DNA from 3 places in the Sulfitobacter sp. SK025 genome. Region 2 is predicted to be linked to each of the others. Evidence: riboswitches for the same ligand, from Rfam matches in the RefSeq annotation. Region 2 holds a riboswitch; each other region holds the start of a gene.
The links. A riboswitch is a leader RNA that binds a small molecule or an ion and turns the genes downstream of it on or off. The one in region 2 is predicted to bind cobalamin.
Positions count from the first base shown of each region.

Region 1: linked by a shared signal. The riboswitch ahead of C1J04_RS14810 (energy-coupling factor ABC transporter permease) and the one ahead of bluB (5,6-dimethylbenzimidazole synthase) in region 2 are both predicted to bind cobalamin.
Region 3: linked by a shared signal. The riboswitch ahead of C1J04_RS14745 (DUF1636 family protein) and the one ahead of bluB (5,6-dimethylbenzimidazole synthase) in region 2 are both predicted to bind cobalamin.

Region 1 is NZ_CP025808.1:3,012,052-3,017,300, reverse strand. It holds gene cueR (Cu(I)-responsive transcriptional regulator) at 1-232, shown strand, start outside; gene cobF (precorrin-6A synthase (deacetylating)) at 242-994, opposite strand; gene C1J04_RS14810 (energy-coupling factor ABC transporter permease) at 1,055-1,738, opposite strand; cobalamin riboswitch at 1,811-2,024, opposite strand; gene cobA (uroporphyrinogen-III C-methyltransferase) at 2,053-2,769, opposite strand; gene C1J04_RS14800 (cobyrinate a,c-diamide synthase) at 2,766-4,091, opposite strand; gene cobM (precorrin-4 C(11)-methyltransferase) at 4,088-4,873, opposite strand; gene C1J04_RS14790 (cobalamin biosynthesis protein) at 4,870-5,229, opposite strand; gene C1J04_RS14785 (bifunctional cobalt-precorrin-7 (C(5))-methyltransferase/cobalt-precorrin-6B (C(15))-methyltransferase) at 5,226-5,249, opposite strand, start outside.
Region 2 is NZ_CP025808.1:1,018,216-1,023,464, reverse strand. It holds gene C1J04_RS04910 (hypothetical protein) at 1-801, opposite strand, end outside; gene bluB (5,6-dimethylbenzimidazole synthase) at 1,039-1,719, opposite strand; cobalamin riboswitch at 1,770-1,947, opposite strand; gene C1J04_RS04900 (hypothetical protein) at 1,984-2,745, opposite strand; gene C1J04_RS04895 (BCCT family transporter) at 3,112-4,755, shown strand; gene hemP (hemin uptake protein HemP) at 5,113-5,249, shown strand, end outside.
Region 3 is NZ_CP025808.1:2,999,074-3,004,322, reverse strand. It holds gene cobN (cobaltochelatase subunit CobN) at 1-713, opposite strand, end outside; gene cobW (cobalamin biosynthesis protein CobW) at 720-1,754, opposite strand; gene C1J04_RS14745 (DUF1636 family protein) at 1,751-2,131, opposite strand; cobalamin riboswitch at 2,226-2,443, opposite strand; gene C1J04_RS14740 (cobyric acid synthase) at 2,610-4,070, shown strand; gene C1J04_RS14735 (biotin transporter BioY) at 4,166-4,711, shown strand; gene C1J04_RS14730 (mannose-1-phosphate guanylyltransferase/mannose-6-phosphate isomerase) at 4,787-5,249, opposite strand, start outside.

The DNA.
Region 1 (5,249 bases), 1.0 Mb from region 2:
GCGGGCCTTGGGCTTCACGATCGAGAATTGCCGCGACCTGTTAGCGCTTTGGGATAATCAGGATCGCGCCAGCGCCGATGTCCGTGCCATCGCCCAGCAACATTTGGCGCAGATCGAAAGCAAGATCGCGGACTTGCAAGATATTCGTCAGACCTTGACCCATCTGGTGCATGAATGCGCTGGCGATGACCGCCCCGATTGCCCGATCTTGCAACGGCTCGAAAAGCTGTAGCGCGCGTGTCTACCGGCGCAGCAGGTAGATATCCATGATCCAGCCATGGGCGGCGCGTGCCTCTGCCCGTGTTGCGATGATGCGGTCGCAGACCTGATCCAGCGGGCCTGCGATGCGACGCTCGTTCGGCATGCCGGCATAGGCGGTCCACCAGATGTGTACGTCACTGTGCTGCCGCAACACCTCGAAGGCGCAGGTGCCGTCCAGCATGACGGCAATCGTATCCACTCCCTGTGGCCAGCCATGATCGCGCAGCTGCCGACCGGTGGTGATCGTGACGGGATTGCCGATGGTGTTCAGCGGGATCGCATGGCCCGCCGTCAGTACCTGAAGAGAGGTGATCCCCGGCACGACATCGACGGTGAGTGTGACGGCCTTTTGCAACCGCTCCGCAATGCGCAGGGTGCTGTCATACAGCGACGGATCCCCCCAGACGAGGAAACCGACACGGCCGCCTTGGGGCAGGGTGCGCTGCATCTCGGCCAGCCAGACCTGTGCAATGGCGTCGTGCCAATCGTGGACGCCCGCGTGATAATCAGGGTTGGCGGCGTCGCGTTTGGGCAGGGTGAATTCGTGAATATCAGGCCCGTCCGACCGCAGCACCTGGGCGCAGATCTCGTGCCGCAGGCCAGCCAGATCATCCTTGCCCGCGCCCTTGGACGGGATCAGGATCACATCGCAGGCATTCAGCGCGTCGATGGCTTGTAATGTCAGGTGTTTGGGATTGCCGGACCCGATGCCGATCAGTGAAAGCGTAAACATCTTGAGGCTCCGGCAGGGGGTGACGCGGCCCGCAGAGTAGGGGCCGCGTCGGGTCTTGGATTATTCAGCGGCAGTCTGTGTCAGACGCTTGGTGAACAGCGCGCTGCCCGCGAAATCGCGCAGGGTTTTCGCGGCGGCGAGCACGGCCAGATCCACCAGCGGCTCGATCAGGATGACCATCATATAGGCCCCGCCAAAGCTCGCCACAGCGGCGATGTTGCTGGCGGCAAAGCCCTGACCGTAGATGGCCCAGAACGCCACCCAGCCTACAACGCCCGCCTGAAACGCGGTCGACAGCTTGAGCGCTTGAACATAGGTCAGATCAACATAGGCGGTGTTGGGCGCGATGATGCGTTTGGCCAGCGCCGAGACCATGAACAAGGGCACCAGCAGCGTGGTGACGTTCATCGTGTATTGCGGCAGGTCGATGGGGGCAAAGAACACGCCCTGCGCCAGCAGACCAAGCGCCAGACCGGCAGCCGCAGGGGCCACGCCGAACAGCAGGAACAGGGTCGACCCGAGGATCAGGTGCACTTCGCTCACGCCCACGGGGAAATGCGGGAAGACCTGAAAAAAGACAAAGGTCAGCGCGGTGGCCACCATGGCCCCGCCCGCAAAAGGCACGACGCCTTTTTCACGGACAGAGTCCATTGCGGTTTTCGCGGTATAGGCCGCAGCACCGGCGGCGGTGCCATAGGACAGGACCAGCTTGGCGCCGGTCACGACTTCGGGTTCGATATGCATATTCAGGTCTCCTTACCGTCTTCCCCGACGGCATAATGTGAAAGCCGCCCCGGGGGGCAGCCAGTTGGATCGGGGATCACCCCCATGACGGCAGGTCTCCTGACTTTGTGCGTCCATGCGTGCCGCGCCTTCCCAGGCGGTGTGGCCCAGTGGCAATGCGGGTTGCTCTTCACTTACAGGTGCGGGGGCAGTTCCGGATTTGGCACCTTTGCTTTGGCACCGCACCGTATTCCCTTTTCACCCCGATTGCCCGAAGGCGCACGGGGAACCGTCCGGAATAGGTGGTCATTTTCGGGCTGGTTTTGTCAAGTCATCTATTCGGTCAACGGCCCGTAAAGGATCAGCGCAGGCGCTGACGTTGCGGGATCCAGCGGCAGATGGGCAAGGCTTTCCACGGTGTGGCGGCTCAGCTTTTGATCGGGGGTCGATACCGCCTCTGCCAGCAGGGCTGGGGTCGAGGGGGGCAAGCCCGCCTCGATCAGCCGCGCGGCGAATCCCGCAAAGGTGCGGCGGCCCATGTAGACGACCGTGGTCGCCGTAGGGTCGGCCAGCGCCGCCATGTTCAGATCTTCGGGCAAGGCACCCGATTCGCCGTGGCCGGTGATGAATTGCACCCGCCGCGCGGTCAGCCGCCGGGTCAGTGGGATCATCGCTGCCGCCGCCGCCGAAGACGCTGCCGTCACACCGGGGATGATCTCGAAGGCGACGCCTGCCGCTTTCAGCGCGGTCAGCTCTTCTTCAAGCCGGCCAAACACGCCCGCGTCCCCGCTTTTCAGCCGCACCACCCGCGCGCCGGTCAATGCGTGTTCGACCAGCAAACGGCTCACGTGATCCTGCTTCGGAGACAGCCGTCCGGCGCGTTTGCCCACCCCGATCAGATCCGCCTCGGGCGAGACATGCTCAAGGATCGGACCCGCCGACAGATCGTCGAACAGAACGACTTCGGCCTCTTGCAACCGCTTTACCGCTTTCACGGTCAGCAGTTCGGGATCACCCGGTCCGGAGGAGACGAAAGAGACAAAACCGCTCATGACGCCCCCGCAATCAGGTGAAAGAACGTGCCCGTTGCATGGCCCCGGCGCGAGCCTGTCTCGGGCACTTCGGCCCCATTGGCATCGACCACCCGCGCCAGCGGCGTGTCTGGTTGCGACAGGATGGTAGAATAGTGGAATTCATGTCCCCGCAACCGCGCGCCCGCGTCATAGCCGGGGCCGGGTTCGTTCAGCGTGGCAAGCCGGTAGCCCAGATGCATCTTGCGCTTCTCATAGCTGGTTTCCAGCCCCAGCAGCCCCGCCATCTGATGCCGCACGCCTTCCTTGTCGACCAATCCGGCCCCCATCGCCATATAGCCCCCGCATTCCCCATGCACCGGGCGCGTCGTGGCGAATTGTTGCAGGCTGTCGCGGAACTGCGCGGCAGCGGCAAGGCGTCCGGCATGCAGTTCGGGATAGCCACCGGGCAGCCAGCAGATGTCGGCGCTGTCGTCCGGTGCCTCATCCGCCAGCGGCGAGAAGGGCAACACCTGCGCACCCGCGGCGATCCAGTGGTCCAGCAAATGCGGATAGATGAACGAAAACGCGGCATCCTTGGCCAAAGCGATCCGTTGACCGGGGGGCGGAGGCAAGACATCTGGCCCGTCGGGGATACTGCGCCCTTGGGCGGCAGAGACGATCAGATCAAGGTCGATATGCTGCGCGATGAAATCACCTGCCGCATCCAGCAGCTTCATCAGCTCGGGCTGTTCCTCGGCCTGCACCAGACCCAAGTGGCGTTCCGGCAGCGTGACTGACCCTTGACGGGGCAGTGCGCCCAGAACGGGGATGCCGACCTGCTCCATCCCGAGACGCAGCAGCGCCTCGTGACGGGGGCTGGCGACCTTGTTCAGCACCACACCCGCGACATGCACATCCGGGCGCATCGTCTTGAACCCAAGGGCGGTGGCCGCAGCCGATTGCGCCTGACCCGATACATCCAGCAGCAAAACCACCGGCCAGCCCGTCATGGCAGAGATATCCGCGCTCGCCCCGTTCGAGGTTTCCCCCGGTTGCGCCACACCATCAAACAGCCCCATTGACCCTTCGATCAACGCCAGATCACCGCCATGGGCGGTGCCGATCAGATTGCACAACACGCCCGACCCCATGGCCCAGCTATCGATATTATAGGACGACCGCCCGCAAGCCGCGCGGTGGAAGCCAGGGTCAATATAATCCGGCCCGCTCTTGAACGGGCGCACGTCGACGCCGCGCCGGCTGAGCGCGTTGAGCAGGCCCAGCATCAACGTGGTCTTGCCCGTTCCCGACGCCGGGGCCGAGATCATCAGGCCCTTGGGCAGTTGCGTTGTCTCTATCATTCTGTGTCCTCGGGAAAGCGTGGCTCTGTGCCGACGGGGCGGAACCGGCGGTCATAGTCGCCAGCATAAAGACAGCTTTCGCGGAACTCCTCAGCCGTCAGCGCGCGGCCCACAAGGATCAGCGCCGTGCGCCCGCGTTCGCCGTCGGTGGCGTCAATCACGCTGCCCAAAGTCGCCCGCACCACCCGTTGATCCGGCCAGCTGGCGCGCCAGACGATGGCGACGGGGCAGTCCTCTCCGTAATGAGGGGTGAGCCGCGCGACCACATCATCCAGCACATGCACCGACAGGTGGATCGCCAGCGTGGCACCCGTGGCGGCAAAATTCTCGAGCGTTTCACCCTCGGGCATGGCCGACGCCCGCCCCGAGGTCCGCGTCAACACCAGCGACTGCGCCACACCGGGCAGCGTCAGCTCGTTCCCCAAAGCGGCGGCGGCAGCAGCAAAGGCGGGCACGCCGGGGGTGATGTCATACTCGATGTCCAACTCGCGCAAGCGGCGCAGTTGCTCGCCCATGGCGGACCAGACCGATAGATCACCCGAATGAAGCCGCGCCACATCCTGCCCCGCATCATCGGCGGCCTTGATCTCTGCCATGATCTCGTCCAGCGACAGCGACGCGGTGTTCACGATCTTCGCATCCGCAGGGCAGTAGGACAGCAGCTCTGACGGGACCAGCGATCCGGCATACAGACACACAGGGCAGGCGGCGATCAGGTCGCGCCCCCGCAGGGTCAGCAGATCAGGGGCACCGGGGCCCGCGCCGATAAAGTGAACAGTCATGGGGCAATTCCTTCCGCGATAGCTACGGTGGCCATGCCATTGGGGCTGGTCACACGCAAGGTCGTCAATTTGGCACCGCGACCGGCAACGCGCAATGCGGCGGCTTCGGCAAGTGATCCGGTCCCGAAGCGCGCTTGCACACGCGGCGACACGGTACGCGTCGGGATGTCTGCGATATCGGCTTCCGACAGTTCGATCAGCGGCAATCCCAGACTATCGGCAAAACGCCGCAGCGCCGGTGTTACCTTGATCGCGAGGGTCGCGAGCGTGTCCGGCCTGCGCCGCGTCAACGCAAGAGCCGCGTGTAAATCCGCCTCGGTCGCTTCAGCGCGCAATCCTATGCCCGCGACGATCATCGGGTCACGCTCCATTGCAG
Region 2 (5,249 bases):
CTCGGCCTTGGCAGCGGCTACAGCGTCTTCGACTTCCTGACGTGCTTCCTGCGCTTGGGTCACAATCTGGTCCACACGCTCTTTCGCCTGAGCCTGGGTCAGGTCGGTGCGTGCAGCAACAGCGCCGGCAAGATAGGTCCGGTCTTCCTCGCTCACCTCACCCGTGCGGTAGATATTCGCGACGATGCTGGCGGTCTGCTCTGCCAGTTGCTCGGGATCGGCCGTCAACGGGTCGACCTGATTGGGGCGCAAAAGCTGGTTCGACAGGTAATCTGTCGGATCATTCTTGGCCTCATCCGGGATTGCAGCACCCGCCGCATCGGCCAGCCCGGAGGCAGCACCTCCCACGGCAGAGCCCGCAGCTTCGACGACCGTACCAGCCGCTTTGCCTGCACCCGCAGCAACATTGCCCGCAGTATTGGCTGCAAAGCTCAGCGCGCTGGATAGCATCACGGCGGTGATCACAGACCCGAGGCCCCAAACAACCAGACCGTTGATCCCGTCACGTGCGGTCACTTCGTCATCCGTAGCGCTTTCGACGCGGCGGCGCATGCGGCCCGCGATATAACCACCGGCCAGATAGGAGGCGACCAGCGTGATCACCATCCATAGCGCGGTCAGCACCAGTTCAAGCGTCGATGAATTGTCGGTTCCGTCCAGCGTGATCGACGACAGGCCAAGTGCCGCGCCGAAGGTGGTCAGCAAAAGGCCGATCGCCACAGCGACAACGGTGCCCGCGAAAATTGCGGGCCAGTCGACATAGGATCCATCGGCAGTTTTTTCAGTGAGTGTCGTGTTCATGTAAATGCCTCCCCGGCGTTTGTTTACGCCAAGCCGACCAGCGACAGCACCGCCATAACCACGACCACAAGACCAACGAGATAAATGATACCGCCCATTTGGAAGAACTCCTCTATGCGTGCCGCACGCGGTATGCGTCGGCTTCACAAAGGCAACGTCAGGGAACCGGCATGGTTCCGCTGATGATACAAAATACCCGCACCGCGAGAGGTGACGTCGCGAACGACGAGGAACCGCCTAAGGATCGCCCTGCCACGTGCCGTCAAAGATCATCTCGTCCACGGGGAGCCGTTTGCTCCAGCCTTTCACCTCAAGTTCGGGCGTCTGGTAAAGCTCGTCCACGTGGCCCAGGCAGAGGTAGCCGACGATTTCTATCCGGTCGGGGATCTTAAGCAGATCACGCAGATCGGCATCGCGGAACACGCTGACCCAGCCCATCCCGATGCCCTCGGCGCGGGCGGCAAGCCAGAGGTTCTGGATCGCGCAGACGGTGCTATAAAGATCCATGCTTTGATTATGGGTGCGCCCCAGCACGACCTTACCGCCACGGCTGCGGTCACAGGTCACGCAGATATTGACCGGGGCTTTGCGGATGCCTTCGAGCTTCAGCGACCTGTAGGTTGTCTGGCGGTCGCCCTCGAACATCTGGGCGGCTTCTTCATTTGCGCGGTTGAAGGCTTGCCAGACCTGATCGCGTGCGGCCTGATCCCGGATGACGATGAAATTCCACGGCTGTGACAACCCGACGGACGGTGCGTGATGCGCGGCGGTCAGTATGCGGTGCAACACATCCTCGGCCACGGGATCGGGTAAAAACTGATCGCGTACATCGCGGCGGGTAAAGATCGCCTTGTACACGGCGTCGCGTTCAGCATCTGAAAAAGGCGCGGCGGGTGCCAGCGCAGAGGGTATCGGCATTGTTCAGTCCCCAACAATACGTTTATGCGCCAATCCCGCTGTCCATGCGGGGCAAGCTGTACTGTCTGGCCGGTCTTCTGACTTAGGGTCGTCTGGTCCGCGCGCCTTCCCGGAATATTCCAGTGGCCTATGCGCAAACCATCCCCATTACAGCGTTGGGCACGTGCCGGAGTTTCACCAGCTTCCCGATTCTTCCGCGAGGCGGACACCAGACCCGGCCATTGGGCCACGGCTGTCCGCCCGGAACAAGCCCTAACGCGGGGATCAGCCGCGTTTGGTTGCGAAAATCTTCTTCATTACGGCGTCGAACTCGTTCCACGAGATGACGGCCTTGTTGCCCGCATAGCCGTGATAGTAGGACTGCCCGTTAGAGGTCGGGAAACCGGCCCAGATACGTGCGAGGTTTTCCATAAAGCGGTGGCGGCTGATCTTGCCCTTCTTGAACGCGTTAAACCCCGCATCGACCAAAAGGATATCCGCCAGCCCGTCCTGCACCGCCGAGGTAAAGCGGTCATTCTTGCTCAGGCCCGCCTGTCGCACCAGACTGCGCAGCGTGGATGGAATGAATTGGTATCGACCGATGGCATGCGGTTGGCCCGGCGTGCGGTCGATCCAGCGGTAGATTTCGCCGATGGTCATTTGCGTCGGACGCTGTGGCGGCAGCCGTTTGGCCCCGTATTGCACGGCGTCATAGCCCTTTGGACCCGCCTCGGCCCAAGCGATGAGGCTTTTGAGGTCCGCGGCAGTGCTGACCCCGCTGAGCTCTTGGAAAGACCGGCTGCGGCTGCTCACGGTTTTGGACCGGACCTGCGCTTTGGGCTGGACCTTATGGCGCAGCTTGATCTGACCCTGCCCTGCGGATTGCATGACGTTGAACGAGATGTCGCTTTGCATGGCAGAGCGCGCACCGGACAGGCTGAACCCTTCGGCGCTGACAGTGGTAGCGGCCAGAAGTGCCGCGGTTGCGATAATTGGTAGTGTGCAAGTAACTTTCATATCATCCCCCATGATGAAAAAATTTGTCATGGGACCATGGTGACCGCAGACGACCGCGCTTTCATTTGCGCAAGCAGGTGGGTCGGGGCCATGGACGGATAGGGCGGCATATCTTTTGGGATAGGGCGCTATCCCGCGGTGCGGTTGCCCCCTCCGTTCAGACGGGCGTGGGCAGTGCGGCACGCGGAACCGCCTCGGTGTTTCACCCGAATCCAAAGAGGGGATTCGCGGTAAAGCACGGAAAAAACGCATAGCCCGCGACCCGCAAACGGGGCGTCAAGCCCGCATCCGGGGGCTAAGCCATGATATTCATTTACTTATTTCCCGCGCAGCGGTGGTCGTTTTGTCGGAGTTGCGCTATGATTAGTCGCAAATACATAAAATGGAGAGCATCTAATGACAGATGAAACGTCGCCGGGTATCCCGACACCCGACGGGGCCGCTGCCGTAATCGACACGGATTACGAGATCGGCCAAGACAACAAAGAAGGCAGCGTGGGGCCCTTCGGCTTCGACATTCACAACCCGGTCTTCGCGATCTCGGGTGTGTGTATTGTTGCCTTTGTATTCTATACACTCGCGCTGCCCGAACAGTCTGGCGCGCTGTTCACATGGCTGTTCTCGTCGGTGACAAAGGGCTTTGACTGGTTCTTTATCTCTGCCGGTAACATCTTTGTGCTGTTCTGCCTGTTCCTGATCGTCACGCCTTTGGGCCGTGTGCGTCTTGGCGGGGCCGAAGCAAGCCCCGACTATACCTACCTTGGATGGTTCTCGATGCTGTTCGCGGCGGGCATGGGCATCGGTCTGATGTTCTATGGCGTCTCTGAACCGCTATCGCATTTCTCGAGCTCCATGGGTGGCACTGCTGTTGGCGAAGACGGCCTGCGCACCGATTGGGCACCTTTGGGCGCGGCAGCGGGCGATCAGGCCGAAGCGGTGCGTCTGGGTATGGCGGCCACGATCTACCACTGGGGCCTGCACCCCTGGGCGATCTATGCCGTTGTTGGTCTGGCGCTGGCGCTGTTCAGCTATAACAAGGGTCTTCCCCTGACCATCCGCTCTGCCTTTTACCCGATCCTGGGGGAACGCGTCTGGGGCTGGCCCGGTCACGTGATCGATATTCTCGCCGTATTTGCAACGCTCTTTGGTCTGGCGACATCGCTTGGTCTGGGTGCCACGCAAGCCAACGCGGGCTTGAACGAGCTCTTTGGTGTGGCGGTTGGTCCAACAACACAGGTTCTGCTGATCACCGGCATCACCGCGATTGCGACCGTATCCGTGCTGCGCGGCCTTGATGGCGGGGTCAAAGTCCTGTCAGAGATCAACATGGGTCTGGCGTTTTTGCTGTTGGCCTTCGTGCTGCTGGTCGGACCAACGTTGGCGATCCTGTCGACTTTCGGGTCATCGCTGCTGGCCTATGCGGAATATCTGCCCGGTCTGTCCAATCCGATCGGCCGTGAAGACGTGAACTTTATGCAAGGCTGGACATCGTTCTACTGGGCATGGTGGATCAGCTGGTCGCCTTTCGTCGGCATGTTCATCGCCCGCGTCAGCCGTGGCCGTTCCGTACGTGAGTTCCTGACCTGCGTTCTGCTGATCCCGAGCCTCGTTTGCGTCCTGTGGATGAGCGTCTTTGGCGGCGTTGCGATCGATCAGGTGATCAGCGACGGCTACACCGCCGCGCAAGAAGCCGAGCTGCCACGCCAGTTGTTCGCCATGCTGGATGCGCTGCCACTTGCCGGGATCACATCGCTGATCGGGATCGTCTTGGTCATCGTGTTCTTCGTGACCTCGTCTGACTCCGGCTCGCTGGTGATCGATACGATCACGGCAGGCGGCAAGGTCGATGCACCTGCGCCACAGCGCGTGTTCTGGTGCATCTTCGAAGGTGCCGTAGCGATCGTGTTGCTGCTGTCTGCGGGCGGGCTCAAGTCGCTTCAGTCGATGGTTATCTCTACCGGATTGCCCTTTACTGTGGTGCTGCTGTTCCTGTGCTACGCAATCTTCCGCGGCCTGCGCGCCGAGATGAAGACGCAATAACGCAACCCTTACCGACGTTTGTGCTTTGCCGGTCAAAGCACCTGATACCCCCCGCCGCCCCGTGCTGCGGGGGGTATTCTTTTGCACGACACAGACAAACAAAAATGCGCCCAAAGTATTCCGACTAAAACTGTCGGATTGACATACCCTATAATTTCAATCAGGTTTATGGAAACGTCTAGCCACCCCGCCCGTGACCACGGGGACGCCCGACACATATGATGTGAGGAGTCCCACGATGAGACCATTCCCCAGAACGCAGACTGCCGTTCACCGTCAGGACCAAGCCGCAGGGCTGCCTGATGATCGGTGCCGCGTGCAACGTTCCTTTTCCATGACCATTGATAGAGCAGCCCTATGACATTTCATGCCCCCCCAAAGACCCAAGCCCCGATGAACGCGCTGCCGACCTACTCTGCCCGCGACCTGACCGAAGGCGGAGATCTGGCCCAAATCGTGCTGGATACCCAGACCTACACCCTGCGGATCACACG
Region 3 (5,249 bases), 1.1 Mb from region 2:
TTGAGGCTGGGCGCGAAGAGCCCCACGGCGTCAAAGCCACGGGCCTCAAGCGCGGTGATCAGCGCATCCACAGGATCGGTATCGGCAGCCGTCAGATAGGACCGGTAGAAGGTCACAATCGCGCGCGGCTTGTCGGAGGGTTCCGGCGCAGGGATCACGCCAGTGTGGGGGCGGTAGAACCCCGCCTCGGGCACGGTCTTGGCCCCTTTGGCCGGCCCCGCGTAAAGCCCTGCGGCCAGCGACAGCTGCGCAAGTGCCGCCTGCGCAGCCACCGCGCCGCCCGTATCGCACAGATGTTGCAAGCGTCTTAACGTCGAATGCGGCAGCGTCGAAAGCGCGTCGAGCCGCGGGTCCGGTTGGCCGTCCGCAGGCAGTACCGCCAGCGCGATCTGCTGTTTGCGCGCCATATCCTGCAAGGTCGCCAGCCCGTAAGGCCAATAGCTTTCGCCCCCGATCAGCCGCACCAATACCGCCTTGGCCCCTGTAAGGGTCTGTTCGGCATAGGTATCGACCGACAACGGATGTTTCAGCGCGACCAGATTGGCCAGCCGCAACGACGGCAAGCCCCCTTCCGCACGATGCCAGCCCGCCGCGAAAGCCCCCAGATCACTGTCCGAAAAGGACAGCACCACCAGATCCGCCGGCGTCTGCCCCAGATCTTGGGGCAGATCGCTTTGGTCCAGTCCGTGGCTTTCGCGAAAGACGACATGCATGGCGGCTTAGCCCTCCAGCACCGCGCGGATCGCGGCTTCGTTCACGTGATCATGTTCCGCGATCACAACCAGCTGGCTGCGGCGCGGCATGTCCCCCCAAGGGCGGTCGAACTGGCTGCGCACGCGCTCGCCCACGGCCTGCACAAGCAGACGCATCGGTTTGTCCTGAACGGCGATATAGCCTTTGACGCGCAGGATTTTCTGCTCGCGCGCCAAGCGCAACACGGCGGCCTCAAGCGTGGCGACATCGGCGACCTCGCCCATGTCGATCACCACGCTTTCAAAGTCGTCATGCTCGTGATCGTCATGCCCGTCGTGGTGGCTGGGGCGCGCGTCGATGTCATCTTCGGCGGCGGCTTCCAGACCCAGCACAACGCGGGGGTCGATCACGCCTTCGGTCATCGGAATGATCGGCAGCTTGCGCGGCGCATGCGCCTCGATCACCTTGCGCGCAGCCTCGACGCCGTCGGGGCCCGCCAGATCGGCCTTGGACAGCAGCACGATGTCGGCGCAGGCGATTTGGTCTTCAAACACCTCGGACAAAGGCGTTTCGTGGTCCAGACTGTCGTCGGCATCGCGCTGCGCGGCCACGGCCTCCAGATCGGGGGCGAACTGCCCGCTGACCACGGCTTCGGCATCGGCCAGGGTGATCACGCCGTCCACGGTGATGCGCGACCGGATCGCTGGCCAGTCAAACGCCTTGAGCAAGGGTTTCGGCAGCGCCAGCCCCGACGTCTCGATCAGGATGTGATCAGGCGTTTCAGGCAGGGCCATTAGCGCTTCGATGGTGGGGATAAAGTCATCGGCCACGGTGCAGCAGATACAGCCGTTCGCCAGCTCGACGATGTTCTCGGCGGGGCAATTGTCAATCGCGCAGGATTTCAGGATGTCGCCATCCACACCGGCGGTGCCGAATTCATTGACCAGCACGGCCAGACGCTTGGAGCCCGCGTTCTCCATCAGGTGACGGATAAAGGTGGTTTTGCCAGCGCCCAGAAAGCCGGTGATCACGGTAACGGGGATTTTGGTAAGGTTGGTCATTCGGTAGGCTCCTGTGGGGGAATGCGGGCGATGGATTGTTTGCGGAAGACCACGGGGCGTTCGCGCCAGGGCACCACGCCATCAGAGGTCTGGGCATAGGCAGAGACGCCCTTCACGATATCGGACAAATGCGCGTCAGTGTCGAGATCGCCATACACATAAGTCCAGCGCGACGGCCCACCCGACAGGACCATCGAACAGCCCCGCGAACAGGCCGACAGACATTCGGCTCCGCGCAGCTGCACACCGTCGGGCAGATGCCCCGACAGCGCGTCAAACAGCTGTTGCCCGGGGCGCGGCGCGTCCTCGGCGGTGATCTGACCTGCGCGACAGGTGGTGCAGATGGTGACGGTGACCGGTTGATCCGTGGTGGTCATATCTTGCCTCATACGTCGATGGGCCAAGGGGGATCGCCAGCAGCGAACGACATGCGAACAGCGTTCTAGGCCAGTCGCGAAACACCCCGTTCGCCCGTTACAAACTATGCTGGCAGGTCTCCCGGCTTGCGGATCTAAGGCAGCTTGCCTTGCGAACCTTCACCTTCCCAGCCTAGGGGCCAGTGGTTGAAAGCTCTCTCCGGTCACGGTCGCGGGGGCGGCTGCGCTTGGCGCTGACCCAAGGTTGGATCAATGCGTATCGCGTTCCCTCTTCGCCTGTCTGGGACAGGAACCAACATACGCCCTGCATTGGTCATTTGCCCGCCCCTGTCAAGCTGCGCCTGTCATAACGCAGGGGCCAAATCCGCTTTGCGCGGATTTTCCCGCGGGCGGCCAAAGCGCAGGGCTGCCCGCGGATGCTTGACGGGATCACCGCAGGCTGACACCAAGGGCTGCACAAAAAACACGAGGTCCCGCCATGCCCACCCGCGCCATCATGATCCAGGGCACCGGATCGAATGTGGGGAAATCGATGCTGGTGGCGGGCCTGTGCCGCGCGGCCACGCGTCGGGGGCTTTCCGTCGCGCCGTTCAAGCCGCAGAACATGTCGAACAACGCCGCCGTCACCGAGGACGGCGGAGAGATCGGCCGCGCCCAAGCTCTGCAAGCGATCGCCTGCGGGCGGCCCCTGTCGGTGCATATGAACCCCATCCTGCTGAAGCCCGAAACCGACAGCGGATCACAGGTGATCGTGCAGGGGCAGCGCCATAGCACCCTGCAAGCGCGTGACTTCAGCAAGGCCCGCGCAGGGCTGATGGCCCCCGTGCTTCAAAGCTTCGGAATCCTCGGGCAAAGCGCCGATCTGATCATCGTCGAAGGCGCCGGCAGCCCGGCAGAGGTGAACCTGCGCCAGAACGACCTTGCCAATATGGGCTTTGCCCGCGCCGCAGGTGTACCCGTTGTCTTGGCCGGAGACATCAACCGTGGCGGCGTCATCGCCCAGATCGTGGGCACCCAAGTGGTGATGGACCCAAAGGACGCGGCGATGATCACCGGTTTTCTGGTCAACAAGTTCCGCGGCGATGTCAGCCTTTTTGACGACGGCTACCGCGAGATTGAACGCCGCACCGGCTGGACGGGGTTCGGCACATTGCCTTGGTTTGCCAACGCACATCTGCTGCCCGCCGAAGACGCGGTGGACCTGTCGCGCGCGCCCTCCGACGGGGGGTTCCACATCGTCTGCCCCATGCTCTCGCGCATCTCGAACTTCGACGACCTCGACCCGCTGGCGGCGGAGGCTTCGGTGCGGCTGACCATGGTCCCCCCCGGCACGCCGCTGCCCGCCGACGCCGATCTGGTGATCCTGCCGGGCACGAAATCCACCCGCGGCGATCTGGCTTTCCTGCGCGCCCAAGGCTGGGACATCGACCTTTATGCTCATGTGCGGCGCGGCGGCGCGGTGCTGGGGATCTGCGGCGGCTACCAGATGCTGGGCCGGTTTATCGAGGATCCGCAGGGCTTCGAGGGGCCCGCGGGCCGCGAAGAGGGGCTGGGCCTGCTGGATGTCGAAACCCGCATGGCCCCGGACAAGACGCTGACCCGCGTCACTGCCGACCATGCCGCCACGGGCACCCAGATCGACGGCTATGAAATCCACATCGGGCAGACGGTGGGGGCCGATTGCGCCACGCCCTTTGCGCATATCAACGGCACCCCCGACGGGGCAGGGTCGCGCGATGGCAAGATCACCGGCACCTATCTGCACGGGCTCTTTACCAACGACAGTTTCCGCAGTGCCTGGTTGGCACAACTGGGGCTGGGGGCAGGGCCGACCTCCTACAGTCAGACCGTGGAAGACACGCTCGACGCGCTGGCCGACCATATGGAAACCCATCTGGACGTGTCCGCCCTGCTGGCCCGTGCCGCACCGGTTGCATAACGCCAGCGCTGACCTTTGGTCACGATCACGACGCTTGCTTAATTTTGTGATCGCGGGGATACATGCCGTCAAATTTACGCAAAGGACCCTTTGTTATGGAACGTAACCTGACCCTCGTTGCGCTGTTCGCTGCCCTGATTGCAGCACTTGCGTTGATCCCGAAATTCTCGCTTGGCTTTGGCGTACCAATCACGGCGCAAAGCTTGGGCATCATGCTTTGCGGGACCGTGCTGGGGGCCAAACGCGGCGCGCTGGCCGTGCTGCTCTTCTTGCTGCTGGTCGCTTTGGGGCTGCCGCTTCTGGCCGGTGGCAACGGTGGGCTGGGTGCCTTCATGCTGCCGTCCTCCGGCTTTTTGATCGGCTTCCCCGTGGCGGCCTTTGTCACCGGCCTGATCGTCGAAAAATGGTACGGGCCCTCGCTGACCATCGTTGCGGCGGTTGCCTCGGTCATCGGCGGGATCGTCGTGCTTTATATCTTCGGGATCATCGGCCTGTCGATCGCGCTGGATAAATCGCTGCTGGAATCCGCCGCGCTGGTGACCGTGTTCATCCCCGGTGACTTGATCAAAGCAGTGCTTGCAGGGTTTATCACCAGCGGTCTGGCCAAAGCGCGCCCCGCCAGCGTCCTGTCGCGCAGCTGATCCGACGCAAAGCCTGAAACAGCGAAAGCGCCCCTGAAGGGGGGCGCTTTTTTCGTTGCCAGGACAGACGAAGCCTTACCCCCGCGCATAGACATCCTCGTAGCGGATAATATCATCCTCGCCAAAATAGCTGCCGGTCTGCACCTCGATCAGCACCATGGGCAGTTTGCCGGGGTTCTCCATCCGGTGCACGGAGCCAAGCGGGATGTAGACCGACTGGTTCTCGCTGATCAGTTTCACGGTGTCGTCCACGGTCACTTTCGCGGTGCCTTCGACCACGATCCAATGTTCCGACCGGTGGTGATGGCTTTGTAGGCTCAGGGCTGCACCGGGGTTTACCACGATGCGTTTCACCTGAAACCGCCCGCCGATCACAAGGCTTTCATACCAGCCCCACGGGCGGTAATCGCGCGGCAGTTGGACCGCTTGACTGGCATCCCGCCTTTTGAGCGCCTCAACCGCTTCCTTCACCCGCTGCGCTTGCGATTTATCCGCCACCAGCACCGCATCGCCCATGGCGACGGCGATGATATTGTCC